3 regions of the Janthinobacterium lividum genome follow, and region 2 is predicted to be linked to each of the others. Evidence: predicted binding sites of a transcription regulator. Region 2 holds the regulator's gene; each other region holds the start of a gene.
What was found. The regulator sigma-54, encoded in region 2, starts transcription at its own class of promoters, with help from an activator protein. The targets are predictions, from matches to a motif close to TGGCANGNAANCTGCTTT.
Positions count from the first base shown of each region.

Region 1: a site for sigma-54 is predicted at 8,121-8,138, ahead of U0004_RS19635 (urease accessory protein UreD). Genes of this name have one in related genera too.
Region 3: a site for sigma-54 is predicted at 6,605-6,622, ahead of U0004_RS28310 (beta-propeller fold lactonase family protein). Genes of this name have one in related genera too.

Region 1 covers NZ_CP139976.1:4,329,322-4,339,443, forward strand. The annotation lists gene U0004_RS19580 (ArsR/SmtB family transcription factor) at 1-25, shown strand, start outside; gene U0004_RS19585 (alkene reductase) at 94-1,158, shown strand; gene U0004_RS19590 (hypothetical protein) at 1,328-1,549, opposite strand; gene U0004_RS19595 (1-acyl-sn-glycerol-3-phosphate acyltransferase) at 1,800-2,411, shown strand; gene U0004_RS19600 (HupE/UreJ family protein) at 2,408-2,968, opposite strand; gene ureG (urease accessory protein UreG) at 2,965-3,603, opposite strand; gene U0004_RS19610 (urease accessory protein UreF) at 3,626-4,306, opposite strand; gene ureE (urease accessory protein UreE) at 4,306-4,821, opposite strand; gene ureC (urease subunit alpha) at 4,835-6,535, opposite strand; gene U0004_RS19625 (urease subunit beta) at 6,537-6,866, opposite strand; gene U0004_RS19630 (urease subunit gamma) at 6,896-7,198, opposite strand; gene U0004_RS19635 (urease accessory protein UreD) at 7,224-8,090, opposite strand; gene U0004_RS19640 (EAL domain-containing response regulator) at 8,221-10,122, opposite strand, start outside.
Region 2 covers NZ_CP139976.1:804,218-814,339, forward strand. The annotation lists gene U0004_RS03545 (MOSC domain-containing protein) at 1-210, shown strand, start outside; gene U0004_RS03550 (GGDEF domain-containing protein) at 245-1,402, shown strand; gene U0004_RS03555 (monovalent cation:proton antiporter family protein) at 1,403-3,382, opposite strand; gene U0004_RS03560 (KpsF/GutQ family sugar-phosphate isomerase) at 3,467-4,501, shown strand; gene U0004_RS03565 (KdsC family phosphatase) at 4,501-5,034, shown strand; gene lptC (LPS export ABC transporter periplasmic protein LptC) at 5,077-5,688, shown strand; gene lptA (lipopolysaccharide transport periplasmic protein LptA) at 5,714-6,295, shown strand; gene lptB (LPS export ABC transporter ATP-binding protein) at 6,295-7,050, shown strand; gene U0004_RS03585 (RNA polymerase factor sigma-54) at 7,055-8,533, shown strand; gene hpf (ribosome hibernation-promoting factor, HPF/YfiA family) at 8,603-8,965, shown strand; gene U0004_RS03595 (enoyl-CoA hydratase/isomerase family protein) at 9,101-10,122, shown strand, end outside.
Region 3 covers NZ_CP139976.1:6,266,641-6,276,762, forward strand. The annotation lists gene U0004_RS28290 (porin) at 41-1,201, opposite strand; gene U0004_RS28295 (PQQ-dependent methanol/ethanol family dehydrogenase) at 1,489-3,225, opposite strand; gene U0004_RS28300 (DUF779 domain-containing protein) at 3,275-3,664, opposite strand; gene adh (aldehyde dehydrogenase) at 3,719-5,239, opposite strand; gene U0004_RS28310 (beta-propeller fold lactonase family protein) at 5,584-6,540, opposite strand; gene U0004_RS28315 (TonB-dependent receptor family protein) at 6,745-8,898, shown strand; gene U0004_RS28320 (substrate-binding periplasmic protein) at 8,956-9,789, opposite strand; gene pedF (cytochrome c-550 PedF) at 9,815-10,122, opposite strand, start outside.

The DNA of each region.
Region 1 (10,122 bases), 2.8 Mb from region 2:
CGAACACATGCAGCAAGGTTTGTAAGCACATAGTTCATCTTGACAACCCCGTCTCAACGCCGCCCGAGCGGCCCCAACAAGGAAATGACAATCATGGCAACTTTATTCGACCCCATCACCATTGGCAGTTTGCAACTGAAAAACCGCATCATCATGGCGCCGCTGACGCGTTCGCGCGCCGGCAACCCGGGCCGCGTGCCCAACGCCCTGATGACCGAGTACTACACGCAGCGCGCTTCGGCCGGCATGATCATCTCGGAAGCGACGGCAGTCACGCCCCAAGGCGTGGGCTATGCCGACACGCCGGGCATCTGGTCCGAAGAACAGGTGGAAGGCTGGAAACACATCACCCAGGCCGTGCATGACGCAGGCGGCTTGATCGTATTACAACTGTGGCATGTGGGCCGCATTTCCGCCCCCGTCTTCCTCGATGGCGACTTGCCCGTGGCGCCCAGCGCCGTCAAGCCGGCCGGCCACGTCAGCCTGCTGCGCCCGAAACAGGAATTCGTCACGCCACGCGCGCTGGACACGGAAGAGATCCCCGGCATCGTGGCAGCCTACCGCCTGGGCGCCGAGAATGCGAAAAAAGCCGGTTTCGACGGCGTGGAAATCCATGGCGCCAATGGTTATTTGCTCGACCAGTTCCTGCAAGACAGCACCAACTTGCGTACCGACAACTATGGCGGCTCGGTTAAAAACCGCGCCCGTTTGATGCTGGAAGTGACGGACGCGTGCATCGACGTGTGGGGCGCCGACCGGGTCGGCATGCATCTGGCACCGCGCCGCGATGCGCACGACATGGGCGATTCCGAACCGCGCGCCACTTTCGGCTATGTGGCACGCGAGCTGGGCAAGCGCGGCATCGCCTTCATCTGCGCCCGCGAAGCGCTGGGTGACGACCGCCTGGGCCCGTACCTGAAGCAGGAATTTGGCGGCGTGTACATTGCCAATGAGAAAATGGACAAAGCGGCGGCCGAAGCCCTGCTGGCCAACGGTGAAGCCGATGCCGTGGCCTTTGGCCTGTGGTTCATCGCCAACCCCGACCTGCCCATCCGCCTGCACAGCGACGCGCCATTGAATCCCCTGAACCCGGATACCCTGTACGCAGCGGCCGCTGCCGGTTACACGGACTACCCGGCACTGGCGGTACAAGCCTGAACGGCTCCCTGAGACTCCCTGAGAATACCCTGAGAGCTCCCTGAGCGGCACTACGCTGCTCATCCCCCACTGGCTGCGGACGCAACGATACCAACGCAACTCACTGCGTGACGATCGCGGCGCCCGCCGTTTTCGCCGCTTTTTTTAATGACACCGCCGCTCCCCATCGTCAGCGCCATCGGCGCCGTGCCGGCCGGGCCGGACGACGCGCCTGCACGCTGCTGAAGACCCGGCGTATCACCTCGACCGGTACCGCGTGTTCGCGCAAATAGGCTGTCGCCACCGTCCGTCCCAGGGTGTGATGAAAAGCGACGCCCCGCTCGACGAGCTCGGCCATCACTTTGTCCGTTCGCACATGCTCCCCATTTACATCATCGATGTTGTTTTTCATGCCATGGCTCCATGTCGGGTGGATCAACGCTGCGTCAAGTTTTGACCACATTGTGCGCATTTAGTGCCCGACACAGTGGCCAAGCATCGTTAAAATAGCGGCAGCAACCGCCTCGACACCGCATGAATAGCGGCCTCGGCTGCTTGTCGCCATCGCCAGCCCCGTATAGAATGCCTGCGCAGAATTTTTGCTTCAAGGAAAATGGCCACCAGCGCCATCCCATTAAGAACAGTGTCACTGAAGGGTATCAATGGACGATTTATTTGTAAAAGCGGGCGACTTGCCGACCTGGCACCAGCGCTGCGCGCTGCGCGTGCTGCACCTGTTTGGCTGGCGCATGCGCTTCCGTCCCCTGCCGGGACCGCGCGGCATCGCCGTCGTCTACCCGCACACGTCCAACTGGGATTTCATGGTGGGCCTGTTCGGCAAATGGGCGCTGTCCCTGCCGTTCCGCTGGCTGGCCAAGGATTCCCTGTTCCGCGGCCCGATGGGCAAGGTGCTGCGCTACCTCGGCGGCGAACCCGTCGACCGCAGTACCACCAGCGGCACGATCCAGCGCCAGGCCGAGCGCATGCTAGCCGCCGACTGGTACTGGCTGGCCATCACGCCGGAAGCGACGCGCAGCTACCGCCCGAACTGGAAGAGCGGCTTTTATCACCTGGCCCTGGCCGCCAAGGTGCCGCTGTTGCTGGTGTATATCGACTACCCGAACAAGGTGCTGGGCGTCGTCGACCATATCTATCTGACGGGCGACAAGGACGCCGACATGGCCGCCATCGCCGCCGTGTATGCGGGCCACCAGGGCTTGCATCCTGAAAAGGCGGCGCCCATCGTGCTGTCGGAACGTCGCCCCGGCGCTTAATTCATTCCCATCAGCACCACGCCGGCAGCCGTCAAGGCCACGCCGGCCACACGCAGCATGCGCTCGGCCAGTACCTGGCCGATGAAACGTCCCGCCCCCAGCAAGGTGGCCGAAGCCAGCAGGAAGCCGCACGCGGCCGAGGCGGCAGGCAATTCCTGGCCATGCGCATTGCCATGCGCCAGCGCAAACAGGCCCACCAATCCCATGCCCAGCCAGTTCGGCAAGGCCAGCGCCAGCGCGATGGCCAGTCCCACCAGCGCCACCGTGGCGGCGATACCTGTTTCCAGCCCGGGTACCGCCACGCCCGCCATGCCGGCCAGCGCACCGAGCAGCATCATGCCGAGGAAAGTGGCGGGCTGGGCCAGGCCGCGGCGCTGCTGGCCGCCCCAGATGCCCACGCCCAGCATGGCCAGCAAATGGTCGATGCCCGTGAACGGATGGGCGAAACCGGCCAGGAAACCGGCGCTCTCGCCATGGCCGGGGTGGGCCATGGCGGGCAAGGCCAGCAGGCACAGCGCCGCCACGGCGGCCGTATTCTTCATCAGTCTTGCGCTCATTGCAGCTCCTTGCCTGGTTGATCGAGCAAACCTTGCTCACGGATAAAGTCGATAACGATCTGCACGCCGTCGCCGCTGCGCAGGTTGGTGAACACGAAGGGGCGCTCGCCGCGCATGCGTTTGGCATCCTGCGCCATGATGTCCAGATTGGCCCCCACATACGGCGCCAGGTCCGTCTTGTTAATAATGAGCAAATCGGAACGCGTGATGCCGGGCCCGCCCTTGCGCGGAATTTTTTCGCCGCCGGCCACGTCGATCACATAAATGGTGAGGTCCGACAATTCCGGGCTGAAGGTGGCGGCCAGATTGTCCCCGCCCGATTCGACCAGGATCAAATCGAGATTCGGAAAATCTGCCTGCATGCGCGCGATCGCTTCCAGGTTGATGGACGCGTCTTCGCGGATGGCCGTGTGCGGGCAGCCGCCCGTCTCCACGCCCATCAGGCGCTCGGCCGGCAAGGCATCCGCGCGCAGCAGGATTTCCATGTCTTCCTTGGTGTAGATGTCATTCGTGATGACGGCCATGTCGTAGCGCTCGCGCATGCCCTTGCACAGCATTTCGCACAGGGCCGTCTTGCCCGATCCGACGGGGCCGCCGATACCCACGCGCAGGGGATTGGAGGTGATCGATGTCATTTTTTGCTCTCTCATAAAATTTTCAGGAACGGTACAGCCGGCTGTACTGCACTTCGTGCCGCATCGACAGCAGCGACAGGCCGGGCGCCCAGTTGCCCATCTCGTCGTCTGCTAACGTCTGCGCCGTGAGGGCCGCCGCTTCCAGCTCGGGCCGCAGCGACAGCAATAGCCGCTGGCCCGCCACCTGCCCCAGCGGCACGGATTTCACGCAGACGAGCACCTGGTTTTCCGCCCACGCAAACAGCATGGCCAGCAGCGCCTCTTCGCGCGGAATCGCCAGCGCCGCCACGGCGCAGGCATAGGCCGTGGGCAAGGCCACCTCCGGCTGACCCTGCAGCATGTCAATCAGCACGCCGTCGGCCACGCCCAGCTCGGCCAGCAACTTGGTCAGCGAATAGCCCATCTGGATGGTCTCGGCGCGAAATTCCGCCGTGTCGCGCGAAGCGATGAAACGCTCGCTCCAGCGCTGCACGGCGCACAAATCCTGCGCTTCGAACGCTTGCATCAAGCGCCAGCACAGCGGGGCTTCCCAACGCGCCACCACGTGCGTCAGATGCTGGGCGATCCACTCGCGCGCCGTGGCCGCATCCACTACCAGGCCGGATTCGAGCGCCGCCTCCAGCCCCTGCGAATAGCTGTAGGCGCCGATCGGCAAGGCCGGGCTGGCGAACTGCAGCAAATGCAGCAGGGCGGACGCCTGCATCATGCAATGTCACCAGGGCGGTGGATTTTCTGCCGCAGCGGCACGGGCGCCAACAAGTGCTGGCCGTGGCCGTCGTGGTGGCCATGGCCGCCGCCATACGCGCCCGCTTCCGGCTCGAACGGCGCGCTCTCTTCCGTCACGCTCGCCTGCAAGCCTTCCAGCATCTCCTTCAGCACGACATCCTTGCGGATGCGCAAAAAGCCGTCGCCCACCTGCGCCTGCGTGTGGCGGTTCCCCAAGTGAAAAGCGCAGCGCAGCAGGGTATGCGCATCCGCGCAGCGCACCAGGTAGGTTGGCTCGCGCGCGGCGACGATCTGCACCACCTGGCCATCCGGCCCCGTCATGCGCTCGCCGTCGCGCAGCACCGTGCCGCGCACGGTAAACACGGCCACGTCGTCGCCAGTCGACAGCACGGCGCGCAGCCGGCATTTTTCGCGCTGATCGTAGGGCAGCACCAGTTGCGCAAACGGCGCGCGTTCATCGCCAGGTGCCAGCTTGGTATGCAATGTGAGCATGATTGTCTCCTGCTTAAAATAGAAAATAGCGCTGCGCCATCGGCAGCACGGCGGCCGCCTCGCACACGAGCAGCTGGCCGTCGGCGCGCACGGCGTAGGTTTCCGGGTCCACTTCCATGTGCGGCGTGGCGCTGTTGTGGATCATGTCGTGCTTGCGCAAGCCGCGCATGTTCTTCACGGCGATGACGGATTTATTCAGTTTCAGCTGGCGGCCGATATCGAGGTCGTAGGCCGCCTGCGAGACAAAGGTAAACGACTTTTTCAGGCCGCCGCCGAAGGCGCCGAACATCATGCGATAGTGCACGGGCTGCGGCGTGGGGATCGAAGCGTTCGGGTCGCCCATCTGCGCGGCCGCGATCATGCCGCCTTTTAGAATCATCGACGGCTTGACGCCGAAGAAGGCCGGCTTCCACAGCACGATGTCGGCGATCTTGCCCGCCTCGATGGACCCCACCACATGCGAGATCCCATGCGTGATGGCCGGGTTGATCGTGTACTTGGCGATGTAGCGCTTGGCGCGGAAATTGTCGCTGCGCGCCGTATCGGGCGCCAGCGGCCCCCGCTGCACCTTCATCTTGTGCGCCGTCTGCCAGGTGCGCATGATCACTTCGCCGACTCGCCCCATGGCTTGCGAGTCGGACGACATCATCGAGATGGCACCGATGTCGTGCAGGATGTCTTCCGCGGCGATGGTTTCGCGGCGGATGCGCGACTCGGCAAAGGCCACGTCTTCGGCAATGGCCGGGTCCAGGTGGTGGCACACCATCAGCATGTCCAGGTGCTCGTCGAGCGTGTTGACGGTGAAGGGCCGCGTGGGATTGGTCGACGAAGGCAGCACGTTGGCCTGCCCCACGGCGGCGATGATGTCGGGCGCATGGCCGCCGCCCGCGCCTTCCGTGTGGAAGGTGTGGATGGTGCGGTCCTTGAAGGCGGCCAAGGTGTGTTCGAGAAAACCGCCTTCGTTGAGGGTGTCGCTGTGCAGCGCCACCTGGATATCCATGCGGTCCGCGACGGACAGGCAGTTGTCGATGGCGGCCGGCGTGCTGCCCCAGTCTTCGTGCAGTTTCAAGCCGATGGCGCCCGCGCGCACCTGCTCTTCCAGCGGCAGCGGCAGGCTGACGTTACCTTTACCCATGAAGCCCAGGTTCATCGGGAAGGCGTCGGCCGCCGCCAGCATGGCGTGCAAGTGCCACGGCCCCGGCGTGCAGGTGGTGGCGGCCGTGCCCACGGCCGGTCCCGTGCCGCCGCCCAGCATGGTGGTCACGCCGCTCATCAGCGCTTCCTCGATCTGCTGCGGGCAGATGAAGTGGATGTGCGTGTCGACACCGCCGGCCGTGACGATCATGCCTTCGCCGGCGATGATCTCGGTGGCGCCGCCAATAGCCAGGGTCACGCCGGGCTGGATGTCCGGATTGCCCGCCTTGCCGATGCCAAAGATCAGCCCGTTTTTCAAGCCGATATCCGCCTTCACGATGCCCCAGTGGTCGAGGATGACGGCATTCGTGATGACGGTATCCATCACCTCGGCCGCGCAGCGCTGCGACTGGCCCATGCCGTCGCGGATCACCTTGCCGCCGCCGAATTTCACCTCTTCGCCGTAGATCGCGTAGTCATGCTCGACCTCGATGAACAATTCCGTGTCGGCCAGGCGGATGCGGTCCCCTTTGGTGGGGCCGAACATTTCGGCATACGCGCTGCGGGGAATGCTGGCCATCTCAATCCTTTCCCGGTGGAGTGTCTTGCAGTTCGCCCATCACTGCGCCATTGAAGCCGTAGACCTTGCGCTCGCCCGCCAGCGCCACCAGTTCCACCGTGCGCTGCTGGCCCGGCTCGAAGCGCACGGCCGTGCCGGCCGTGATATTGAGGCGCATGCCGTAGGCGCGCCAGCGCTCGAAGGACAGCGCAGGGTTGACTTCGAAAAAGTGGAAATGCGAGCCCACCTGGATCGGCCGGTCGCCCCGGTTGGCCACTACCACGGTGGCCGTGGCGCGTCCGACATTCAAGCTGATTTCGCCTTCTTCCAATTTGTATTCGCCTGGGATCATGACCGGCTCCTGTAATGTCGCTTGGTTGGTTAAGGTATCGGGTGGTGCACGGTGACCAGCTTGCTGCCGTCGGGGAAGGTCGCCTCCACCTGGATATCGGGGATCATCTCGGCGATGCCGTCCATGACGTCGGCACGCGAAAGTATCTTCGTGCCGTCCGACATCAGCTGCGCCACCGACTTGCCATCGCGCGCCCCTTCCATGATGGCCGCGCTGATCAGGGCCACCGCTTCCGGATAATTCAACTTCAAGCCGCGCGCCAGGCGCCGTTCGGCCAGCAGCGCGGCCGTAAAAATGAGCAGCTTGTCTTTTTCGCGGGGAGTCAGGTCCATGTTTTTCCTTGCGCTTCTTTCCTGATTAAGTGTTCCAGATGCGGGGCACGACGGCGTCGCGCCCCAGCATGGCGGGACGCAGCAGCTGCCAGGCGGCCAGCATGATGCGGCGCGCCGCCTCGCTGTCGCCGCACAGCAGGCGCACCGCCACCAGCGATTTCATGTGCGTGGCGCCAAACGCGGCGCCGTCCGGCACGGCGATCTCGCGCACGGCCGCCAGCACGGCGGGAGAAACTGGCGTGCCGATGGCGATCAGGGTGGCACACACGGTGTGGCCTCCCAGGCCCAGCGGGCTGGCCATCAGCGCGCCGCCGGCGGCCAGCACGCCCTGCTCCCACCACAGCAGCGTGCCGCCGCGGCGGATCCGCACCTGCTGGCTGATGCTGCCCGTGTTGAACATTTCGCCCGAGGCGCTGCGGCCCAGGCAGACGATGTCGCAGCCGATGTAGCTGGCGTCGGCCGCCAGTTCCACTTCCTGGCGCAGGCGCACGCAAGCCTGGTCGAAGAAAATGCTCTCCTGCGGCAGCCACTCGATGGCCGCGCCGCTGGTGGCGCGCAGCATGATGTGCTGGCCCGAGACATGGCCGTTGGCGCGGTACCACTTGGCGGCGCCCGGGGACGTGAGCAAGGCGTGCGCGCCCTCGCCCACCGTGGCGTCGACGGCCAGCTGGTCGCCGCCCACCACGCCGCCGGGCGGATGGATGATGATGGCGTGGCAGACGCGATCGCCTTCCGGATACAGGGGCTTTTGCACGCGCAGGGGGCCGCTGTGCGTACGCTCGACGAGGCGGCTGACGCCATCGTGCAGCGCAAAGCCCAGGCGCAAGTGCGCCTGCCAGGCGCCGTGTGCGCTGGCCTGCAAAAGCATGGCTGGAGGGGTACTGTCTGGCATGCGGGGCAATCGCGTAAATAAGCGATTACCTAAGCAGGATATGTGCCAGCGTCAGGGGAAATAAAAGTGAGAATCGTGCACCGCGCTGCAGCGAACGCACCGGCATGGTGCATCGGCCGCACCGCGGCGCTTAGGCCGCCGCCACGGCCAGGGTGCGCCGTTCGCGCAGCAAGGCCGTGAAGGCTTCCGCGGCCAGGGGGCGGCTGAAGTAATAGCCCTGCATTTCGTCGCAGCCGTGTTCCGTCAGGAAGTCGACCTGTGCGCGCGTTTCCACGCCTTCGGCGATGACGCGCATGTCCAGGTTGTGCGCCAGCGAGATGACGGAACGGGCGATGGCCGCGTCGCTGCTGCTGGTGGTGACATCGTCAACGAACGATTTGTCGATCTTCAGCACGTCGATGGGAAAGCGCTTCAGGTAGCCCAGGCTGGAATAGCCGGTGCCGAAGTCGTCGAGCGAAATGCCCACGCCGATATCCTTCAGGCGCGTGAGGGCCGCCACGGCCTTGTCCGGATCGCCCATCACCGTGCTTTCCGTGATCTCGATGCCCAGGCAGGCGGGCGCGATGGCGTATTTGCGCAAGGCTGCCTCGACGAACGGCACCGTGCGGTCTTGCGCGAACTGCTTGCCGGACAGGTTGACGGCCACCTTGATGCTGCCCAGGCCCGCGTCGTGCCAGGCGCGGATCTGCGCGCACACGCTTTCGAGCACCCATTCGCCGATGGCCGTGATCGAGCCGTATTCCTCTGCCAGCGCGATGAACAGGCCGGGCGGCACCTTGCCCAGCACCGGATTATCCCAGCGCAGCAAGGCTTCCGCGCCCAGCAAGGCGCCCGTGCGCAAACACATCTGCGGCTGGTAGTGCACTTCGAATTCATCGCGGCCGATGGCGCCGCGCAGCTGCTGCTGCATCGCCAGGCGGGCGCGGATATCGCTGCCCATGCGCTCCGTGAAGAAGGCGTAATGGTCGCGTCCCATTTCCTTGGCGCGCACCAGGGCCGTATCGGCGTGGCGCAGCACGTCGTCGAGGCTGTCGCCGTCGGCCGGGCACATGGCGATGCCGATGCTGGTGGTCAGCGCCAGGCGCTCGCCATCGACGCTGAGTTCTTCGCGCAAGCCGGCCAGGATGGTTTGCGCCAGCCCCAGGGTGCGCCCCAGCAGGGCATCGTCCTGCAGCAGGATCTGGAATTCGTCGCCGCCCTGGCGCACCACCGTGTCGCCCTCGCGCACGCAGCCGGACAGGAAACGCGCCACCACTTGCAGCGCCTTGTCGCCCACGGCCTGGCCGTGCGAATCGTTGATATTCTTGAAGCGGTCCAGGTCCAGGCACATCAGCACCACTTGCTGGTTGTCGCGCAGGGCGTTCGCGCGCGCCTGTTCGAAGCGCTCGCGCAGCAGCACGCGGTTCGGCAAGCCCGTCAGCGCGTCGTGGTAGGAAAGGAAATCGATCAGATGCTGCTCGGCCTTGCGCTCGCTGATGTCGAGGAAGACGCCGATGTAGTTGACGACGGCGCCATCGGGCCCGTGCACGGTGGAGGCGCTGAGCAGGCAGGGATAGGTGTCGCCGCTCTTGCGCCGCGTCTGCACCTCGCCCGACCAGCAGCCGCTGCTGCGCAAGCCCTGGCGCAGGGCCAGCAGCACCGCTTCGCCCGTGTGTTCGGCGTGCAGGCGCAGGATGTCCGTGCCCACCACTTCCTGCGCCGCGTAGCCGGTGATGCGCGTAAAGGCGGGATTGGCCGTGACAATGACGCCGGCAGGATCCGTGATCAGGATGGCGTCCTGGGTCGCTTCAAAGACCTGGCCCGACAGGCGCAGCAATTCTTCATTGGCGCGGCGGATCTGCACTTCGCGCGCCAGGGTGCTGGCCACCTGCTCCAGTTCGGCCGTGCGTTCGGCCACGCGCCGTTCCAGGTTGGCGCGCTCCTGCGCCAGCTGCAGCTGCGCCCGCGCCAGGCGCACGTGGGCATCGGTGCGGGCCAGGATTTCCTCGGCCTGGAAGGGTTTGGCGATGAAATCGACGGCGCCCAGCGCGAA
Region 2 (10,122 bases):
CCCGTCAAGCCGTGTTCGCGCTGCCCGATCCCGTCGGTGGACCAGGCCACGGGCGTGCCCGGCCCGGACCCGCTCGACGTCATGCATGGCTATCGCGCCAAACCCGAGCTCGACGGCGCCATCTGCTTCGGCATGAACGCCATCGTCACCGAAGGCGGCGATGAGCGTATCGTGGTGGGGCAGGACATCGGTTTCGAACTGGCATTTTAAGCATGGCGCCCGCACACAAGGGTTTAAGGTTTCTATGAATCAAGCAATACCGCCGGACCCGCGCATTGCCAGCCTCGAAGCCGAAAACCAGGCTTTGCGCGCGCGCATGGCTTTCCTGCTGGAACAGGTCGAGCGCAACCACGACATCATGTGCCGGCACCAGGCGTTCGACCTGGAAATCGTCAGCGCGTCCACCTTTCCCGAATTGATCGGCACCATCTTCCGCACCTTGCCCGTGATTTCCGACCTCGACGGCGTCACCCTCAGCCTGCTCGACGAGGATGACGATATCGTGCTGGTGATGGAAAAGCTGGGCGTCGATTTCAGCGCCTTCCCGCAGTTGCTGTTTGTGCATGCCGTGGCGGAGCTGGGTTTTGCTCCGCCGGCGTCCGTGGCCGAGGGGGAGGCGGCCTTGCCGCCGCTGCCGCTGCTGGGTGCCTTCGACGCGGCCGTGCATGGCCCGCGTTTTCCGCAGATCGACGCTCTGCGCAGCGTGGCGCTGGTGCCCTTGCTGCGCAACAAGCGCCTGATTGGCAGCCTGAACCTGGCCAGCAGCGACGTGACGCGCTTTACGCCCGCGCTGGGCACGGATTTCATCAAGCACATGGCGTCCATCATCGCCATATGCCTGGAAAACGTGATCAGCAATGAAATGCTCAAATACATCGGCTTGACCGATTCCTTGACGGGCGTCTACAACCGGCGCTATATCGACCGCCGGCTGCTGGAGGAAATCGCCCGCGCGCGGCGCCAGAATTATTGCATCTCATGCATGTATATCGACATCGACCATTTCAAATTGGTCAATGACACGCATGGCCACCAGGGCGGCGATGAAGTGCTGCGCGAGGTGGCCACGCGCATCCGCACGGAATTGCGCCGCTCCGATGCGCTGGGCCGTTTCGGCGGCGAGGAATTCGTCGTCCTGCTGATCGACGCCGACCTCGATAGCGCGACCTTTGTTGCCGAACGCATTCGCGCCAGCATCGCCGGCACCATGTTTGACTTGCCGGGCAGCGCGCAAGCGTGGGTCAGCGTGTCGATCGGCGTGGCCAGCCTGGAAGCGGACGCGGCGCTACTCCCCATCGAAACGGTGGCGCAGCAGCTGGTGGCGCACGCTGACCAGGCCCTGTATCAGGCCAAGGCCGATGGTCGCAACAAGGTCGTCAGCTGGCAGGCGCAGCCCGGCTAATTATTTCAATAGCAAGGTTTCTGCTTTGGCCACGGCGTCGGCCGTGCCGCGCAGCACCACCACGTCGCCGCTGGCCAGCTGCGTCTCGGGGGTAACATCAAGGCGGCCCCGGCCGCGGCGGATGGCGGTCACAAACGCGCCGCAGCCGGCCACGTCGATCGTGCTCAAGGGCAGTCCCACGCAGTGCGCGCCCTCGTTGACGGTGACCGTATGCAGGCGTTCCAGCTCGGCATCGTCGCCCGCGTCGCTGGAACCGTGGAAATAGCCGCGCAAGGACGCATAGCGTTCTTCGCGCGCCGCCTGCACCCGGTGCACGACGCGGCGCAGGGGCACGCCCATCATGATCAGCGCATGCGAAGCGAGCATCAGGCTGCCTTCCATCAATTCCGGCACCACTTCGGCCGCGCCCGCCTTCTTCAGCTGGTCGAGGTCGGTATCGTCGTGGCTGCGCACGATGACGGGTAGGGTTGGCGCCATTTCGTTGAGCAAATGCAATAACTTCAGTGCCGAAGGCGTATTCGCATACGTGATCACCACGGCGCTGGCCCGGTAGATGCCGGCCGCCACCAGGCTTTCGCGCCGGCCTGCGTCGCCATACGAGACATGGGCGCCGGCCAGCTGCGCTTCCTGCACCCGTTCCGGGTCCAGGTCCAGCGCGTGGTATTCGATCTTTTCTTCCGCTAGCAGGGTGGCCAGGCTTTGTCCGCTGCGCCCGAAGCCGGCGATCAGCACGTGTTTCTGCGACGCCATGGTGCGCGTGGCGATCTTGGTCAGCGCCAACGATTGCATCATCCAGTCGTTGGCCGCCAGTTTCATGACGATGGCGTCGGACTTGGCGATGAGGAAGGGCGCCACCAGCATCGACAGCACCATCGACGCCAGCACCACCTGCACGACGAACGGGTCCATCAGCTTGATGCCGCCAGCCAGGTTCAGCAGCACGAAGCCGAACTCGCCCGCCTGCGCCAGTCCCAGCCCCGTGCGCAGGGCCACGCCGTTGCTGGAGCCGAACAGCCGGGCCAGCCCCGCGATCAGGGCGAATTTGAGCAGCACGGGGCCGCACAGCAGCAGCAGGACGAGCCACCAGTTCTCAAACACCACACGGATATTGAGCAGCATGCCGACGGTGATGAAGAACAGGCCCAGCAGCACGTCGCGGAAGGGCTTGATATCCTCTTCCACCTGGTGCTTGAATTCCGTCTCGGAAATGAGCATGCCAGCAACAAACGCTCCCAGGGCCAGCGACAGTCCTGCCCGTTCCGTGATCCAGGCCGCGCCCAGGGTAATCAGGAGCAGGTTGAGCATGAATAACTCTTGCGAGCGGCGTTTGGCGACGATGGTCAGCCAGCCGCGCACCAGCTTCTGGCCGATGAAAAGCAGCAAGATCAGCACCACCAGGGCCTTGCCGCCGGCCCAGGCCAGGGTTTCGGCCAGGTTGTCCGAATCGCGCGTGAGGGCGGGAATGAGGATCAGCAGGGGCACGACGGCCAAGTCCTGGAACAGCAAAATACCGATGATCTTGCGGCCGTGTTCGCTTTCGAGTTCCAGCCGTTCCGTGAGCATTTTCGAGACGATGGCCGTCGACGACATGGCCAGCGCGCCGCCCAGGGCGAAGGCGGCTTGCCAGCTCAGGTGGATGTAGGCGGACAGGTAATGTCCGACGAACCAGCCGAAGAAGACGGTGGCGATGATGGTGGTGACCACCTGCGCCATGCCAAGGCCGAAGACGATGCGCCGCATGGCGAGGAACTTGGGCAGGGAAAACTCGAGCCCGATGGAAAACATCAGGAAGACGACGCCGAATTCGGCCAGGGTGTGGCTGGCCTCGTTTTCCGCCGCCAGGCCCAGCGCGTGGGGGCCGATGACGATGCCGACGGCCAGGTAGCCCAGCATGGGCGGCAAATGCAACATTCTGAAAGCGACCACGCCCAGCACGGCGCTGCCGAGTAACATCAGGGTCAGTTCAAGCGAGGAAAACATGGGTTGCCCGGTGCGGTCAATGGAAATCGTTGTTTGTTGTGACTGGCAAGTTTTTTGCTTTCCTAATTCGTTTATACTTTGGGCATGAGTGTAACCCATGAAAAAACAATGCTGAAAGCTTTTGATCGAATTGACATGCAAGCGACGACCGAGCGCGCCGTCGCGCTGGCCCGCACCACCTTGCAGATCGAGTCCGACGCCATCGTTGCGCTGCACGCGCGCCTGGCCACGGACGACAGCGTGGGCCGCGCCGTGGCGATGTTGTTGCAATGCAAAGGAAGAGTCGTCGTCTCCGGCATTGGCAAATCCGGCCATATCGCGCGCAAGATTGCCGCCACCCTCGCTTCCACCGGCACGCCGGCCCTGTTCGTGCATCCGGCCGAAGCGGCCCATGGCGACCTGGGCATGGTCACTTCGGAAGATGCTTTTATTGCCATATCGTACTCCGGCGAATCGTCGGAACTGATGGCCATCATGCCCGTCGTCAAGCGCATGGGTGGCGTGCTGATTTCCATGACGGGCAAGCCGAATTCGAGTCTGGCGCAATTGGCCGACGTGCACCTGGATATTTCTGTTGAGAAAGAAGCCTGTCCGCTGAATCTGGCGCCGACGGCCAGCACCACCGTCACTCTGGCCCTGGGCGACGCGCTGGCCGTGGCCTTGCTCGACTTGCGCGGCTTCAAGGAAGAAGATTTCGCCCGCTCGCACCCGGGCGGCGCCCTGGGCCGTCGCCTGCTCACGCACGTGCATGATGTCATGCGCAGCGGCGAACGCGTGCCGAAAGTACCCGTGCAGGCTTCCTTGCTGCAGGCGCTGGAAGAAATGACGAAAAAAGGCATGGGCATGACGGCCGTCGTCGACGCGGACAACCGTCCCGTGGGCGTGTTTACGGATGGCGACTTGCGCCGCATGTTCGAGCGCGTGCAGGATTTCACGCAAGTGGCGATCCGCGACGTCATGCATGCGCAGCCGCGCAGCATCGCGCCCGAACGCCTGGCCGTGGACGCCGTGGCCGTGATGGAGCAGTTCCGCATCAACCAGATGCTGGTCGTCGATGCCGACGGCAAACTGGTGGGCGCGCTGCATATCCATGATCTGACGCAAGCGAAGGTGATCTGATGGATAGCGTCGCGGACAACCTGGCCCGCGCGGCCAAGGTCAAACTGATGATCTTTGACGTCGATGGCGTGCTCACCGACGGCAGCCTGCATTTCGGCCCGGACGGCGAGATGATGAAAACGTTTAATGTGTATGATGGCCTGGGCATCAAGCTGCTGCAGGAATCGGGCGTGCAGACGGCCATCATCAGCGCGCGCCGCTCGCCCATCACGGCGCGCCGCGCGCAAGACCTGGGCATTACCCACGTGCACCAGGGCGGCCACGACAAGCTGACGCCGTTTCGCGAACTGCTGACGCTGACGGGCTTGACGGAAGAGCAATGCGGCTATATCGGCGACGACGTCATCGATGCGCCCATCCTGAAACGCGTCGGCTTTGCCGTCAGCGTGCCGGGCGGACGCCCGGAAGTGCAGGGCCTGGCCCACCATGTGACGCAGGCCGGCGGCGGCCGCGGCGCGGTGCGCGAGATCTGCGAATTCCTGCTGCGTGCCCAGGACAATTATGCGCGCGTCATGGCGCCGTTCCTGGAGTGAGGCGCGCCGCCTCGCCAGTGACATTTGAAAGAGTGAAGCCCTATGCGTAAGCCAGGAGGCGCCCATCGCTGGCGCATGATTTTTACCGTGCTGGGCGCGGTTGTTGTCGCGCTGGGCAGCTTTTGGCTGCTCGAGGTGATGAACAAGAATAGCCAGGACATCACGGCCAGCAAGCATCTGGATGAGCCCGACTATTTCATTACCAATTTCAGCCTGGTGCGCATGGACTTGACGGGAAAACCCAGCTATATCGTGTCGGGCACCAAGCTCACGCATTATCCGCTCGACGATTCGTCCGATATCGACCGGCCCTTCGTGCGCAAGCTCACGCCAGGCATGCCACCGATGAACATGAATGCGGAACTGGCGCATATCGACCAGGACAATACCCGGCTGCAACTGCACCGCAATGTCGTGATCGACCGCGTGGCCAGTCCGAAGGCGCAAAACCTGACAGTCAAGACGGAAGCGCTGACGGTGTTCCCGGATGAGGAAAGAATGGAAACGGACGTGCCTGTCGATATCCTGACGGGCACCTCGCGCCTCAATGGCATCGGCATGAAAGCCAATAACGCCACCGGCGTGGTGGAAGTGCAGAATGCGCTGCGCATGGTCCTCCCGCCGAAACCGCGCCCGGCCGCGGCGGCAAAATGACAGAATGAAACAAGGAAACCATACTATGAAGAACATCTTGCTGTTGACCGTATTTTCCCTGGCCATCATGGGCGTGGCGCATGCCGAGAAGGCCGATTCCGAGAAGGAAGCCGTCATCACGGCACGCAGTGGCCACGTCGATGACATCAAGCAGGTGCGCACCCTGACGGGCGACGTCGTGCTGGTCAAGGGGACCCTGACCATGAAGGCGGGTCGCGCCGTGATCACGGAAGATCCGCAAGGCTACCAGTTCATTACCTTCTGGGCCGATCCCGGCAAGCTCGCCACCTTCCGCCAGAAGCGCGATGGCGCGGGCGACCTGTGGGTGGAAGGCGAAGCGGAGCGCGTGGAATACGACAACAAGACGGAAGTGGTGAAACTGTTTTCCAGGGCCAAGCTGACGCGCCTGGAAGGCACGAAAGTGACCGACGTGGCCAATGGCGCCTTCATCTCGTATGACAGCCGCAAGGAAGTGTTTGCGATGGAAAATTCCAACAGCGGCACCAGCACCCCGGATGGCGGCAGCGTGCGCATGGTGATCCAGCCGAAAACCAAGGCACCGGCGGCGGAGAAAGCGCCGGCCACGCCCGCGCCAGGAAAGAAATAATGGACAATACTCGTTGCGGCAGCACCCTGATCGTTCGCGGGCTGCAAAAAACCTATGGTAAGCGGCAAGTCGTGCATGATGTCTCGCTGCAAGTCGAATGCGGCGAAGTGGTGGGTTTGCTGGGCCCGAACGGCGCCGGCAAGACCACCTCGTTCTACATGATCGTCGGCCTGGTGCCGTCCGATGGCGGCAGCATCGATATCAGCGGCGTGGACATCTCCAGCCTGCCGATCCACCGCCGCGCGCAGATGGGCCTGTCCTACCTGCCGCAGGAAGCGTCCGTCTTCCGCAAGCTGACGGTGGAAGACAATATCCGCGCCGTGCTGGAAATTCAGACCGTCGAAGGCCGTCCGCTGACGAAGGCCGAGATCGAGGTGCGCCTGGATAAATTGCTGGCTGACTTGCAGATTGAAAAGCTGCGCGAGAATCAGGCCCTGTCCCTGTCCGGTGGCGAGCGCCGCCGCGTGGAAATCGCCCGCGCGCTGGCCACCGATCCCCGTTTCGTGCTGCTCGACGAACCGTTTGCCGGCGTCGATCCGATCGCCGTGATCGAGATCCAGCGCATCGTGCGTTTCTTGAAGGAGCGCAATATCGGCGTGCTGATCACCGATCATAATGTGCGCGAGACGCTGGGTATCTGCGATCGTGCCTACATCATCAACCAGGGCTCGGTACTGGCGTCGGGACGCCCCGACGACATCATCGCGAACGAGTCGGTACGCCGGGTCTATCTGGGCGAACACTTCCGCATGTAAGCCAATGAAACAATCATTGCAGCTGCGCACTTCGCAGCACCTGGCACTGACGCCGCAGTTGCAGCAATCGATACGCCTGTTGCAATTGTCTACCCTGGAATTGCATCAGGAACTAGAGCAATTGCTGACGGACAATCCCTTGCTCGAGCGCCTCGATGATCCGCTCGACCGCTCGCTGCGCCTGCTGTCCGATGGCGCCTTGAGTTCCACGGCAGCGCCGGCCGAAGCGCCGCCCCAGCCGCCAGGCCAGGAAGCGCCCACAGCGCCGGCCGAAGCGGAAACCTTTGACGGCGATGCCGGCGAGGGTCCTGCCGCCGCGGATGGCGGCGACAGCGACTGGAGCGAGGCGAGCCGCGGCAAGGCGCCCGACGACGAGGATTCGCGCCCGCAACTGGAGGCCCATCACTGTACCCTGCGCGAACACCTGATGGAGCAGATGCGCGTGACGGTACTCGAATTGCGCGACCGCGCGCTGGTCGAGCTGATCATCGATGCGCTCGACGACAATGGCTACCTGGAAGAGTCGCTCGACGACATCCTGGCGCGCCTGCCGGAAGAGCTGGAAATCGACGCTGACGAGATGCGCACGGCCTTGTCTCTCTTGCAAAGTTTCGATCCGCCCGGCGTGGGCGCGCGCAATGCCTCCGAATGCCTGGCGCTGCAAATCAAGCGTTTGCCGCACATCGCCATGGTGACGCGCCGCATGGCCCTCGTCATCGTGGAAAAGCACCTGGCCTGGTTTGCCCAGCGCGATTTCAACAAGCTGAAAAAAGCCCTCGATTGCGACGATGAAGACTTGCGCGAAGCGCAGACGGTGATTCGCCAGTGCAATCCGCATCCGGGCGCCGTGTTCGCCTCGGACGTGTCCGATTACGTGGTGCCCGACGTCGTCGTCAAGCGCGCGCGCAATGGCTGGCAAGTCACGCTGAACAACGATGTCATGCCGCGCCTGCGCGTCAATGCCATGTACGCCAACTTGCTCAAGCAGGGCAAGGGCGAGGGCGCCATGGGCGCACAGTTGCAGGAAGCCAAGTGGCTGATCAAGAATATGCGCCAGCGCTTCGACACGATCCTGCGCGTGGCGCAGGCGATAGTAGAAAGACAAAAGAACTTTTTCTCGCATGGGGCCGTTGCCATGCGTCCCCTTGTGCTCCGTGAAATAGCTGATACACTGGGTTTACACGAGAGTACTATCTCGCGGGTAACAACTCAAAAGTACATGCTGACCCCGCACGGCATGTTCGAGTTGAAATATTTCTTTGGTAGCCACGTCGCCACCGAAGCGGGGGGCGAAGCGTCATCGACGGCGATACGGGCATTGATCGTGCAACTGACAGGAGCAGAAGACCCTAAAAATCCTTTATCCGACAGTAAGATTGCGGACATGCTGGGGGAACAAGGCATGGTGATTGCGCGACGTACTGTTGCCAAATACCGGGAAGCGTTGAAAATTCCGCCAGTGAGCCTGCGTAAGTGTTTGTAAGTTTTTTTCGGTTCCTCTGCGGGCCGGATAGGATGGACCGCACGAACCCGATCATCTTTAGGAGTGTGTATGAATCTCACCATCAGCGGACATCATCTCGAAGTGACACCAGCCATCCGTGAATACGTACAAACGAAGCTGGAGCGCGTGAAACGTCATTTCGATCAAGTCATCGATATCGCCGTGATTCTGACCGTGGATAACCTCAAAGAGAAAGAAAAACGTCAAAAGGCTGAAGTCAACCTGCGTTTGAGCGGCAAGACTGTCTATGTGGAAAGCTTGGCGCACGACCTGTACGCCGCGATCGATACCCTGATCGACAAGCTCGATAGGCAAGTGATGAAATACAAAACCAAAGTGCAAGGGCACGGTAAAGAGGCGATCAAGCATCTGCCAGACAACTCCGAGGAAGAAGCCGTCGTCGCCGTCTAAGGCCACCCGCTTCCAGCAGTTGTGATCAACTAAGGGCGCACATCTTGCGCCCTTTTTTGCGCCTGGACCTTTTGAGCGCAATGTTCGCCGCGCAGGGGCTAAAATGTTTGCACTTTCACTTCTTTCCTGCCTGCCATGAGCGACTTCGTCCAGACTTCCATCCGCAACCGCACGGGCCATATCGTGCTCGACCGTCCGAAAGCCTTGAATTCCCTGTCGCTGGAGATGGTGCGCGCCCTGAGCGCGGCCCTGCTGGCCTGGCGCGACGATCCGCAGGTGGACGCCGTGGTGATCCGCTCCAGCAGTGAAAAAGCCCTGTGCGCCGGCGGCGACATCCGTTTCTTTTACGATGCGGGCCTGGCCACGCCGCAAGGCGGCAGCGCCTTGCTGGAGGATTTCTTTACGGAAGAATACGCTTTAAACCATGTTATTCATTTCTATCCGAAACCGTATATTGCCGTGATGGATGGCGTGGTGATGGGCGGCGGCATGGGCGTGGCGCAAGCCGGGCCCGGCAACCGCCTGCGCATCGTGACGGGCCGCACGCGCATGGCCATGCCGGAAGTCAATATCGGCTTGTTTCCCGACGTGGGCGGCAGTTATTTTCTATCCCGCCTGGCCGGCCAGCTGGGCCTGTACCTGGGCTTGACGGGCTTGACGATCAACGCGGCCGATGCCCTGTACACGGGGCTGGCCGATGTCTACGTGCCTGAGGCGCAGATGGGGGCGCTGCTGGACCTGTTCGAATCGACGCGGGGAGATGCCTTGCCGGTGGCTATCAAGGCGCTGGCGGCGCCTTTCCAGGCCGAGGCGGGGGTGTCTCCCCTGGCCACGGCGCGCGCGGCGCTGGACCGCCATTTCGGCGCCCCTTCCGTGGCCGCCATCATGGCCTCGCTGGCGCAGGATGACAGCGCGTTCGCGGCCAAGGCGCTGGCGGCCATGCGCCTGCGTTCGCCCTTGATGATGTCGGTGACCCTGGAATTGCTGCAGCGGGGCGCCCACCTGGGCGTGGCCGATTGCCTGCGCCTGGAGCGCACGGTGGTGCGCCACAATTTCGAACATGGCGAAGTGCTTGAGGGCGTGCGCGCGCTGGTGGTCGACAAGGACAATGCACCGCGCTGGAACCCTGCCAGCCTGGACGACGTCGATGCGGCCAT
Region 3 (10,122 bases), 860 kb from region 2:
GCTCCGTGCGGCGCCTTGTCGCAAGGGCCGTGTTCATTAATTAGAAGAAAATAATGCCGCCCAGGGACACGCCATTCATCTTCGCTTCGCCACCCGTAAAGCCTTTCGAGCGCGTCTGGCCCAGCTCGCCCACCAGGGTGATCGCACTGTTGAGCGAGTAATACGCACCCAGGGTCAGGTTGGCGTTCGACTTCAAGCCGCCCGTGCCGGCCGTGTGGTCGTTGTTCCTGCTGATGCCGTAGGACAAGCCCAGTTTCAGTTTGTCCGTTGTCTTGTACGTGCCTTGCAGCAACAAGTTCTTCGACTTGGTATCGCCCTGATCCGCATCGGAGAGAATGCCCAATCCCTTGCCGCCCTGGAAGTTGAGCAGCACGCCAGCCGGCCCCATCTGGTACGAGCCGCCCACTTCCACGCCGCGCATGGTCAGGTCATCGATACCCGGCGTTTTCGAGGTGAATTTTTGCGACTTCACGCCCAGCCAGGCTTTCACGCCTTCCTGCGCATACGTCAGCTGCGCCTGCACCTGCGGACTCGACTTCGAAGAATACGTCGAGCCTGCCACTATGGGCGTATCGGAGACGGGGCTGACCAGCGCCACGTCGACGCCAAAGCCGCCCGACTTCGGCGTGCTGTACATGATCTGGCCATAGTTGCCCAGATAGGTGTAGCCAGCGCCGATATGACCCAAGGTCACCCTGCCCCGCTGCGTCGCCTGCACGGGCGCGCCCGAGCCCAACAAGGTCATGTCGGAGAGGATCGCATTCGCGCCGAAGATGCCGTAGTCGCGGCCCAGCTTGAAGGTACCCATGTGTTCATTGCCAAACGTGAAGAAGGCCTGGCGCACATCGACCACGCTGTTCTGGCTGATGGCGCTGTCCGTGGCCGTCGAGTTGTAGATGCCGATCAAGGCTTTCACGTCGTACTCGCCCAGCCGCGAGCTTGCCGAGGTGATCAAGCCATTCGGCAGCAAGCCGTTGCCGATGGTGGTGCGGTCCTTTTCTCCGCCGCAACCGAGCGCCTGCCCGCCCAGCGCCAGCCCGCCCACCGCATCACCCGAACACGACACTTGCGTGTAATAGGCGTTGACGATGCCGCCCACCGACACGGTCCAGTCGCCAGCCTTGATATCGACGGCGTGTGCCTGTCCCACCGCTGCGATTGTCATGACACCCAGGCTCCCCAGCTTGCTCAATGTGTTCATTTGTTCTCCTCTTTCTTCTCTGTTTTTAGTGTGCACACCAATGATTGATGTACCTCAAGCTTTGGCAATAAGCGTGCCCAGCGCGGCTCAGAGGGAGAAAGAGAAAAGGCGTAGTTAACATGTGCAGCAGCGGATCAATCGCCACTGACAGTGTTCATTTTTTGACCGCAAGCAGGCGTATCGGGCATCCAGGTAAACAAAAAACTGACGGCCTGGGCCGTCAGCAAAAAGAAAACATCCGGCGGACAGGGAGACACCCATCCGTGTGGCCCGGATGTTTCACCCCGTTACTTCGACGCCAGCTTGAAGACCCACACGGAACCGCCCTGCTCCAGGAAGTTGACCTTCTTCGCCACTTCGCCGCCCCACAGCGGCACCGCGCCCCCCCAGCCGGAGACGACGGCGACATATTGCGTGTCGCCATCCTGCCAGGTGACGGGCGGCGCCACGACGCCGGAGCCCGTCTGGAATTTCCACAGCTCCTTGCCCGTCTTCGCATCGACGGCTTTCAGGAAGCCTTCCGGCGTGCCGTAGAACACCAGGTTGCCCGCCGTACTCATCACGCCGCCCCACAGCGGCGCGTTGTTCTTGATTTCCCACACGATCTTGCCCGTCTTCGGATCGATGGCGCGCATGGCGCCGATGTAGTCGTCAAACAGGGGCTTGATGGTAAAACCGGCACCGAGGAAGGCGCCGCCCTTCTTGTAGCTGATCGGCTCGTTCCAGATATCCATGCCCCATTCGTTCGCCGGCACGTAGAACAGCCTGGTTTGCGGCGAGTACGCCATCGGCATCTGGTTTTTGGCACCGAGGAAAGCGGGCGCGGCAAACACGGTCGTGCCCTTCTTGCCTTCCTCTCCCTTGGTGGGGTCGCCAGGGCGGCCGGCGGCAATGAAATTTGGCCGGCCCGTCTTCAGGTCGATGCTGCTGGCCCAGGTGATTTTCTTCACAAATGGAAAAGCGTTCTGCAGCTTGCCATTGGCCGCATCGATGACATAGAAGAAGCCGTTGCGGTCGGCCTTGCCGCCGTAGCGCTTGCCGTCCATGTCAAAGGTAACGAACTCGTTGGCGCCATCGAAATCCCAGGCGTCATTCGGCGTGTTTTGATACGCCCACTTGATCTGCCCCGTTTTCACGTCCAGCGCCACGGTGGATGATGAGTACAGATTGTCGCCGGGACGCAAGTGGCTGTTCCACGGCGCCGGATTACCCGTGCCAAAGTAGGCGAGCTTGGTTTGCGGATCGTAGGTGCCGCCCATCCACGTCGAGGCGCCGCCCGTTTTCCACAGGTCGCCCGGCCACGTCTTGTTCGCCGTGCCGGACACGCCGTTGTCGATGGCCTTGCCATCCTTGTCGTAGCGGTGGCCCATATGGCCCTCTACCGTCGGACGGCTCCACACGAGGTCACCCGTCATCGGATTGCGCGCTTCCACCCGGCCCACGATGCCGAATTCCCCGCCCGACACGCCCGTCAGCAGCAAGCCTTCGGCGATTAGCGGCGCGGCCGTCATCGAGTAGCCGGCCGCGTAGTCATCCACTTTCTCCTTCCAGACGATCTTGCCCGTATTCTGGTCCAGCGCCACCAGGTAGGCGTCGAGCGTGCCGAAAATCACCAGGTTGCCGTACAGGGCGGCACCGCGGTTGACCACGTCGCAACAGGGCATGATGCCGTCAGGCAAGCGATGCTCATACTTCCACAGCTTGGCGCCCGTTTTCAAGTCGACGGCAAAGATGCGCGAATACGATGCAGTGACGAACATCTTGCCATTGTGAATCAACGGCTGCGATTCCTGGCCCCGCTGTTTTTCGCCGCCAAACGAGAACGACCAGGCCGGCACCAGCTTGGCCACGGTCTTGTCATTGATCTGCGTCAGCGGCGAATAGCGCTGCCCCTGCGTACCCATGCCAAACGACAGGACGCTGGCCGGATTCTTCGCCGTGCTGTCGAGCATGGCATTGGTGACATTGCCCACGTCGGCCGCCTGGGCCAGCGATGCCAAACTCAAACCGATGAGTATCCCCATGATTTTTTTCTGCACAATCATCTCCCTCTGTTTTATTAGTATGTGTGTATCAAGTCTTGCGGTGCTCATGCGGCTGGGCATGCAACAGCGCGCACTCTTCATCGGTGAACAGGCGCGAGCGCGTCAGGAAGCGCTTGCCGGTGCCGTTGTCGAGTGAAAACATGCCGCCATTGCCGTCGACCACATCGATAATCAACTGGGTATGCTCCCAGTACTCGAATTGCTCGAGTCCCATGTAGAACGGTGTGCCATTCAAATTGCCGAGATAGATATCGGTGTCGCTGACATCGAACTCGCCCAGCGCGTAGCACATGGGCGCGCTGCCGTCGCAGCATCCACCCGACTGGAAAAACATCAGCGGGCCGTGACGCTGGCGCAATTTGTCCATCATTTCCAGCGCCGCATCGGTGGCGACCACCCGGGCAATTGCTGCACTCATGGCATCCCTTTCTGCGCGCCACGCCTGGCTAAGGGCGCGGCGCCTGTTGCCGGTTTAGAAGAAGCCCAGCGCTTTCGGGCTATAGCTCACCAGCAAGTTCTTCGTTTGCTGGTAGTGATCGAGCATCATCTTGTGGTTTTCGCGGCCGATACCCGATTGCTTGTAGCCGCCGAACGCGGCGTGGGCCGGATACAGGTGGTAGCAATTGGTCCACACGCGGCCCGCCTGGATGGCGCGTCCCATGCGGAAGGCGCGCGAACCATCACGCGTCCACAGGCCGGCGCCCAGGCCATACAAGGTATCGTTGGCAATCGCCAGCGCGTCGGCCTCATCCTTGAAAGTGGTCACGGACACCACGGGCCCGAAAATCTCTTCCTGGAAGATGCGCATCTTGTTATGGCCCTTGAACACGGTCGGACGCACGTAGTAGCCGCCTTCCAGGTCGCCCGCCTGCGTATTGCGTTCGCCGCCAGCCAGCACTTCCGCGCCTTCCTGGCGGCCGATGTCGAGGTAGGACAGGATTTTTTCCAGCTGTTCCTGCGACGCCTGGGCGCCGATCATGGTGGATGAGTCGAGCGGATTGCCCTGCTTGATGGCGGCCACGCGTTTGAGAGCCCGTTCGATGAATTTCTCGTAGATCGATTCCTGGATCAGCACGCGCGATGGGCAAGTGCATACCTCACCTTGATTCAGCGCAAACATCGCAAAACCTTCCAGGCACTTGTCGAAATACTCATCATCGGCATCCATCACGTCTTCAAAGAAGATGTTCGGCGACTTGCCGCCCAGCTCCAGGGTGACGGGAATCAGGTTTTGCGCCGCATAACCCATGATCAGACGGCCCGTGCCCGTTTCGCCCGTAAAGGCGATCTTGGCGATGCGCTTGCTCGAGGCCAGCGGTTTACCCGCTTCCAGGCCGAAACCATTGATGATGTTCAGCACGCCCGGCGGCAGCAAGTCGCCGATCAGCTCGATCAACACCATGATGGATGCCGGGGTCTGCTCGGCCGGTTTCAAGACGACGCAATTGCCGGCGGCCAGAGCTGGCGCCAGTTTCCACACGGCCATCAGAATCGGAAAATTCCACGGAATGATCTGCCCCACGACACCCAACGGCTCGTGGTAGTGGTAGGCATAGGTTTCCGCATCGATTTGCGCGACGGAACCTTCCTGCGCGCGGATGCAACCGGCGAAGTAACGGAAATGGTCGATGGCCAGTGGAATGTCGGCATTCATCGTTTCGCGGATCGGCTTGCCGTTGTCGATGGTTTCCGCCGTGGCGATCAGGCTCAGGTTCTGTTCGATGCGGTCGGCGATGCGGTTCAGGATATTGGCGCGCTCGGCTGGCGAAGTCTTGCCCCAGGCCTCCTTGGCGGCGTGCGCGGCATCCAGCGCCAGCTCGACGTCTTCCGTCGTGGAACGGGCGATTTCGCAAAACGGCAATCCTGTGATGGGCGTGATGTTAGGAAAGTATTCACCTTTTACTGGTGCAACGAATTTGCCGCCGATGTAATTGTCATAGCGTTGTTTGAAGGGATTGGCTACGCCCAGTTTGCTGATGTCTGCGAGATTCATGTCGTCCTCTATCGGGTTAATTAGAATGGAATTACTTAATTAAAATCAAACGTCCTGGTACAGATGGGGTGAGTACACGGAGTCTTCCGCAAATGCCGTGCCAGCTCGCCATCCCACTACAAACTTAGCCGGTTTTATCCCTGTTACAAGGGCACGGCATCAAACCCGGCACGTTTTTCAGCGCAGGCCACCTGCTTGGGTGGGGACGTGGGCCTGTTTGCATTTTGAACAAGGTGAAGACGTCCTGTTCCAATCCGGGCCAGCCCTGCGGCATCTCCCCTGCGCCGCTGCACAATGGAACAGGTGTACCAGACTGGAACACCTGCGCCTGTGCCACCAAGGAATCAACGAATCACCACGCCCCAGGGCAATTCGCCTACAGCAATGTCGGCCACCTTGCGCGCGCTGGCCGTGTCGATGACGGATACACTGTTCGAACGGCCATTGGCCACGTACAGCTTGGCGCCGTCGGGCGTGATGGCCATGTTCCACGGGCGCTTGCCGACGGCAATCGTGGCCGTCACTTGATTGCTGGCCGTGTCGATCACCATCACCGTGCCGTCCGTGCCATTCGAGACATACACCTGCTTGCCGTTGGGATGGACCACGATGCCATTCGCATTCTTGCCCGCTGGAATGGTGGCAATCGCCTTGCGCGCGGCCATGTCGATCACATACACGGCATTGACCAGTTCGCACGCCACATAGGCGCGGCCCGAGTCCGGGCTGAAACCGATGCCGCGCGGACGCAGTCCCACGGCGATGGAGGCCACCTGGCGGCGTTGCGCCACATCAATGACGTCGACTTGCTCCGCCTCTTCCGCGCTGACCAGCAGCCAGCGTCCATCCGGGCTGAAGACGGCATGTTCCGGATTACGTCCCTGCACCTTGATATCGGCGAGCAAGGTACCTGTCTGGCCGTCGAGCAAGGCCACGCTATTGTTTTCCTCGACGGCGACGGCCACGTAATGACCGTCCCGGGAAGCGCTGACGCCTTCGGGCGACTTGCCCAGCGCCACCGGGCGCACGGGCGCGCCGCCCGCGTTATCGATCAGCAGCAAGGCACTGCTGGCGGCATCCGTGACAAACAATTGCCGTCCGGTGGGGTCGGCGGCAATGCCGCGCGGCCGCTTGCCTGCGGCGATCTGGCGCACTACCTGGTCGGTAGCCGTGTCGATCACGCTCAAGGTGCCCGATTTTTCATTGGGGACATAGGCAAAGGGAGCTGCCTGGAGGGCGGTGCTGGCGAGCGCCGGCAATAGCCAGCAAACCTGGCGCAAGCACGAGAAGAAGTTGGGCATAATCACCTTTTCAATGGCAAAACACAGGAAAAGCGCGCGGTAGCGGCGCATCTGCCCATTGCTGTATGCAAACGCCGTGCCACTGACACGCGTATAATTTCAGCCCACCAATGGAGACATGGCAGGCATATTGCTTGATAAGACTATGCAGACCTGTACCGCGCACGCGATCAAGCAGGCTTTTATTCACATTGGAGAATCCGCATGCAGCATCGTTTCCGCCTGAACACCATCGCCAGCCTGTTTGTCGCCGGCAGCGCCACCCTCGCCCCCCACGTCTTTGCCGCCGAGGCAGCTAGCCTGGCCGCCGGACAACTGATGGATACGGTGGTCATCAGCGGCAGCCGCATCGCCCATCCCAGCCAGGAAGTGCCGGCCTCGATCGACGTGGTCGACAGCGCGCGCATCCAGGATGGCCAAATCCGCGTCAACGCGTCGGAAGCGCTGGCCGCCGTGCCGGGCCTGGTCGTGCAAAACCGCCAGAACTATGCGCAAGACTTGCAGATCTCGTCGCGCGGCTTCGGCGCACGCTCGGCCTTCGGTGTGCGCGGCGTCAAACTGATCAGCGATGGCATTCCCGCCAGCATGCCCGACGGCCAGGGCCAGGCCGCCACCTTCAACCTCGATACAGCCGAGCGCATCGAAGTGCTGCGCGGACCGTTTTCTGCCATCTACGGCAACCATTCGGGCGGCGTGATCCAGCTGTTTTCCAGGGATGGACAAAATCCCCCGTCCGTCGAACTGAATGTGACGGGCGGCAGCTACGGCACCAGCAAGGTCGATCTCTCGGCGCAAGGCCAGGCAGGCGACATCGGCTACGTGCTCGACGGTTCGCGCTTCCGCACGGACGGCTTCCGCGACCATAGCGCCGCCACGCGCGAACAGGCGTTCGGCAAGATCACCGTCAAGCCCACGGCGGACAGCAAGCTGACCATCGTCGCCAACAGCCTGCATCAAGGCAATACGCAAGATCCGCTGGGCGCCACCTGGGCCACGTTTGCCGCCAACCCGCGCGCCGGTGAGGTCGACGCGACGGATACGCAAAACCCGAAACGCACACTGGCCGAACGCTACAACACCCGCAAGAGCATCGACCACCAGCAAATCGGCGCCACCTATGAACAGTCGTTCGGCGATGACCGCCTGCACGTGATGGTGTATGGCGGCAACCGCGACGTGATCCAGTACCAGGCGTTTAATAAAGCATTCCAAAATACCAAAGTGGACGGTCTACTTAAGCATTCGGGCGGCGTGGTCGACTTCCAGCGCCAGTTCTATGGCATCGACACCAACTGGCTGCACGTGAACCAGTTGGCCGGCGGCAAGCTGAGCACCACCATCGGCATCGACTATGGCCGCTCCAGCGATGACCGCACCGGCTATGAGAACTATATCGGCGAAGTGTACGGATTGAAGGGCAAGCTGCGCCGCGACGAACAGAATGTCGTCTCCAGCCTCGATCCGTATATCCAGGCGGAATGGCAAAGCGGTCCGTGGCTGCTCAGCGCAGGTGTGCGCTACAGCAAGATGAAAGTGGCGGTCGACGACCATTTCCTCGGCAACGGCAACGATAGCGGCAGCCTGGAGTTCAGCCACACGACACCGGTGCTAGGCCTGCTGTACAAGCTGACGCCGAACGTCAACGTGTATGCCAGCGCCGCGCGCGGTTTCGAAGCGCCTACCTTGAACGAACTGTTTTACTCGGGCACGGGCGGCGGCTTCAATTTCAACTTGAAACCAGCGACCAGCACCAACCTGGAAGCCGGTATCAAAGCCAGGATCAATAACAATACGCACGTCAACGCGGCCGTGTTCCAGATCAAGACCAGCGACGAACTGGTGGTCGACAAGTCCAGCGGCGGACGCACCAGCTACCGCAATGCGGGCAAGACCTTGCGCCAGGGTATGGAAGTGTCGCTGGACTCGAACCTGCCGTATGGCTTCACGACAAAAGTGGCACTGACCAGCCTGCACGCCGTGTATGACCAGGCGTTTGGCAGCGTGCGCGAAGGCAGCCGCTTGCCGGGCGTGCCCAGCGTCAACCTGTTTGCGGAACTGGCCTGGAAAGACACGCTGGACCGTTTTGGCGCGGCGCTGGAAAGCGTGGCCAGCAACCAGGTCTACGCGGAAGACAGCAACAGCGAAAAGCCGGCGCCCGGCTATACGGTGTTCAATGCGCGCGTCAACGCCAAACAAAACGTGGGCAATTGGCGCTTCAAGGAATTTGCCCGCCTGAACAATCTTTTCGACAAGACCTACGTGGGCTCCGTCATCGTCGGCGACAGCAACAAGCGCTACTATGAAGCGGCACCGGGACGCAACTGGTTGCTGGGCGTCAGCGCCCAATATAGTTTCTAAAACTAAAAAGCCCGCGCATCGATCGATGCGCGGGCTTTTAAACTCAAGCACGCTACTTCAGGGCCGTGCTTCCTTCACGCCATATTTTTCAAAGATGGCTTTCAATTCACCGCTGGCCGCCATCTCGTTCATGGCCGCCTGCAGCAACTTTGCCACGTCGAGCTGCTGGCGGCTGACGGCCAGGCCCACGGCCCAGCCGGCACGCGGCAAGCGGGCGAACGCCACTTCGCTCAAGGGGAAAGCCGGATCGCTTTTCAGCACCGACTCGATTTCCGAACGGTTGGCCAGCACGGCATCGAGCTTGCCCGCTTGCAATTGCTGCAAGGCTTCGGCCGCTGTGTCGAAGATGCGCACATCGTCGCGGTACTTGCCATTGTCTTCGCCCAGCATCAGCATGGCCGCGATCGATACTTTTTCCACGCCGATGCGCTTGCCGGCCAGCGAAGCGACGCCATCGAATTGCGGCACGGCTTGCGCGCTGCGCGCCAGACGCACGGTTTCCACGTAATACGGCGCGAAGATCTGGACCTTGTCGTTATCCGCCATCAACTTCTTGTCGACCGGCACATGCAGCATCACATCGGCGGGACCATAACCAAGGTAATGCCCCTTCCACACCATATTGCGCAAATCGTCGTTGAGATTTTCGCCAGCGGGAAATGGCAGCAAGCTCAGTTTCAAACCCAGCTTTTTCGCCAGCGCTTCGGCGATGTCGATATCGATGCCCGCCCCCTTGTCGGAAAACGGCGCGAACTCGTTATACACAGCCACTTTCAGGCTGCCCGACTGCTGCACTTTTTGCCAGTCGGCGCGCGCCGGCGCGGCTGCGCACAGCGCCAGGCAGGCGAGCGAGATCATCGCGCGCGCGCCCCGGAATTGAAATGAACGCATGGGACTCCTTTGTGATCAGTTCGACTTAATTCGACTCGCGGCGAGTTTCCAGATAGGTCTTGATGGCCCACATGGCTTCCTGGTTGAACACGCCTTCGAACGGCGGCATGTACACAGCGCCATTGCGCACCTTACCGTGGCGTATGGTGGTCAGGTAGTAATTGTCCGTCTCCTTGTAGCACGCCTGTTTCTTTGTCTCATTCTTGATACCGAAGCAATCGCGGTCCAGCTGGCGCAAGTCCGGCGCGATGCCGCCCGAGATGGCTTCGATGCCGTGGCAGCGGGCGCAATTCTGGTTGTAGGCCGAGGTGCCCACCGTCAAGGCCAGCTTGT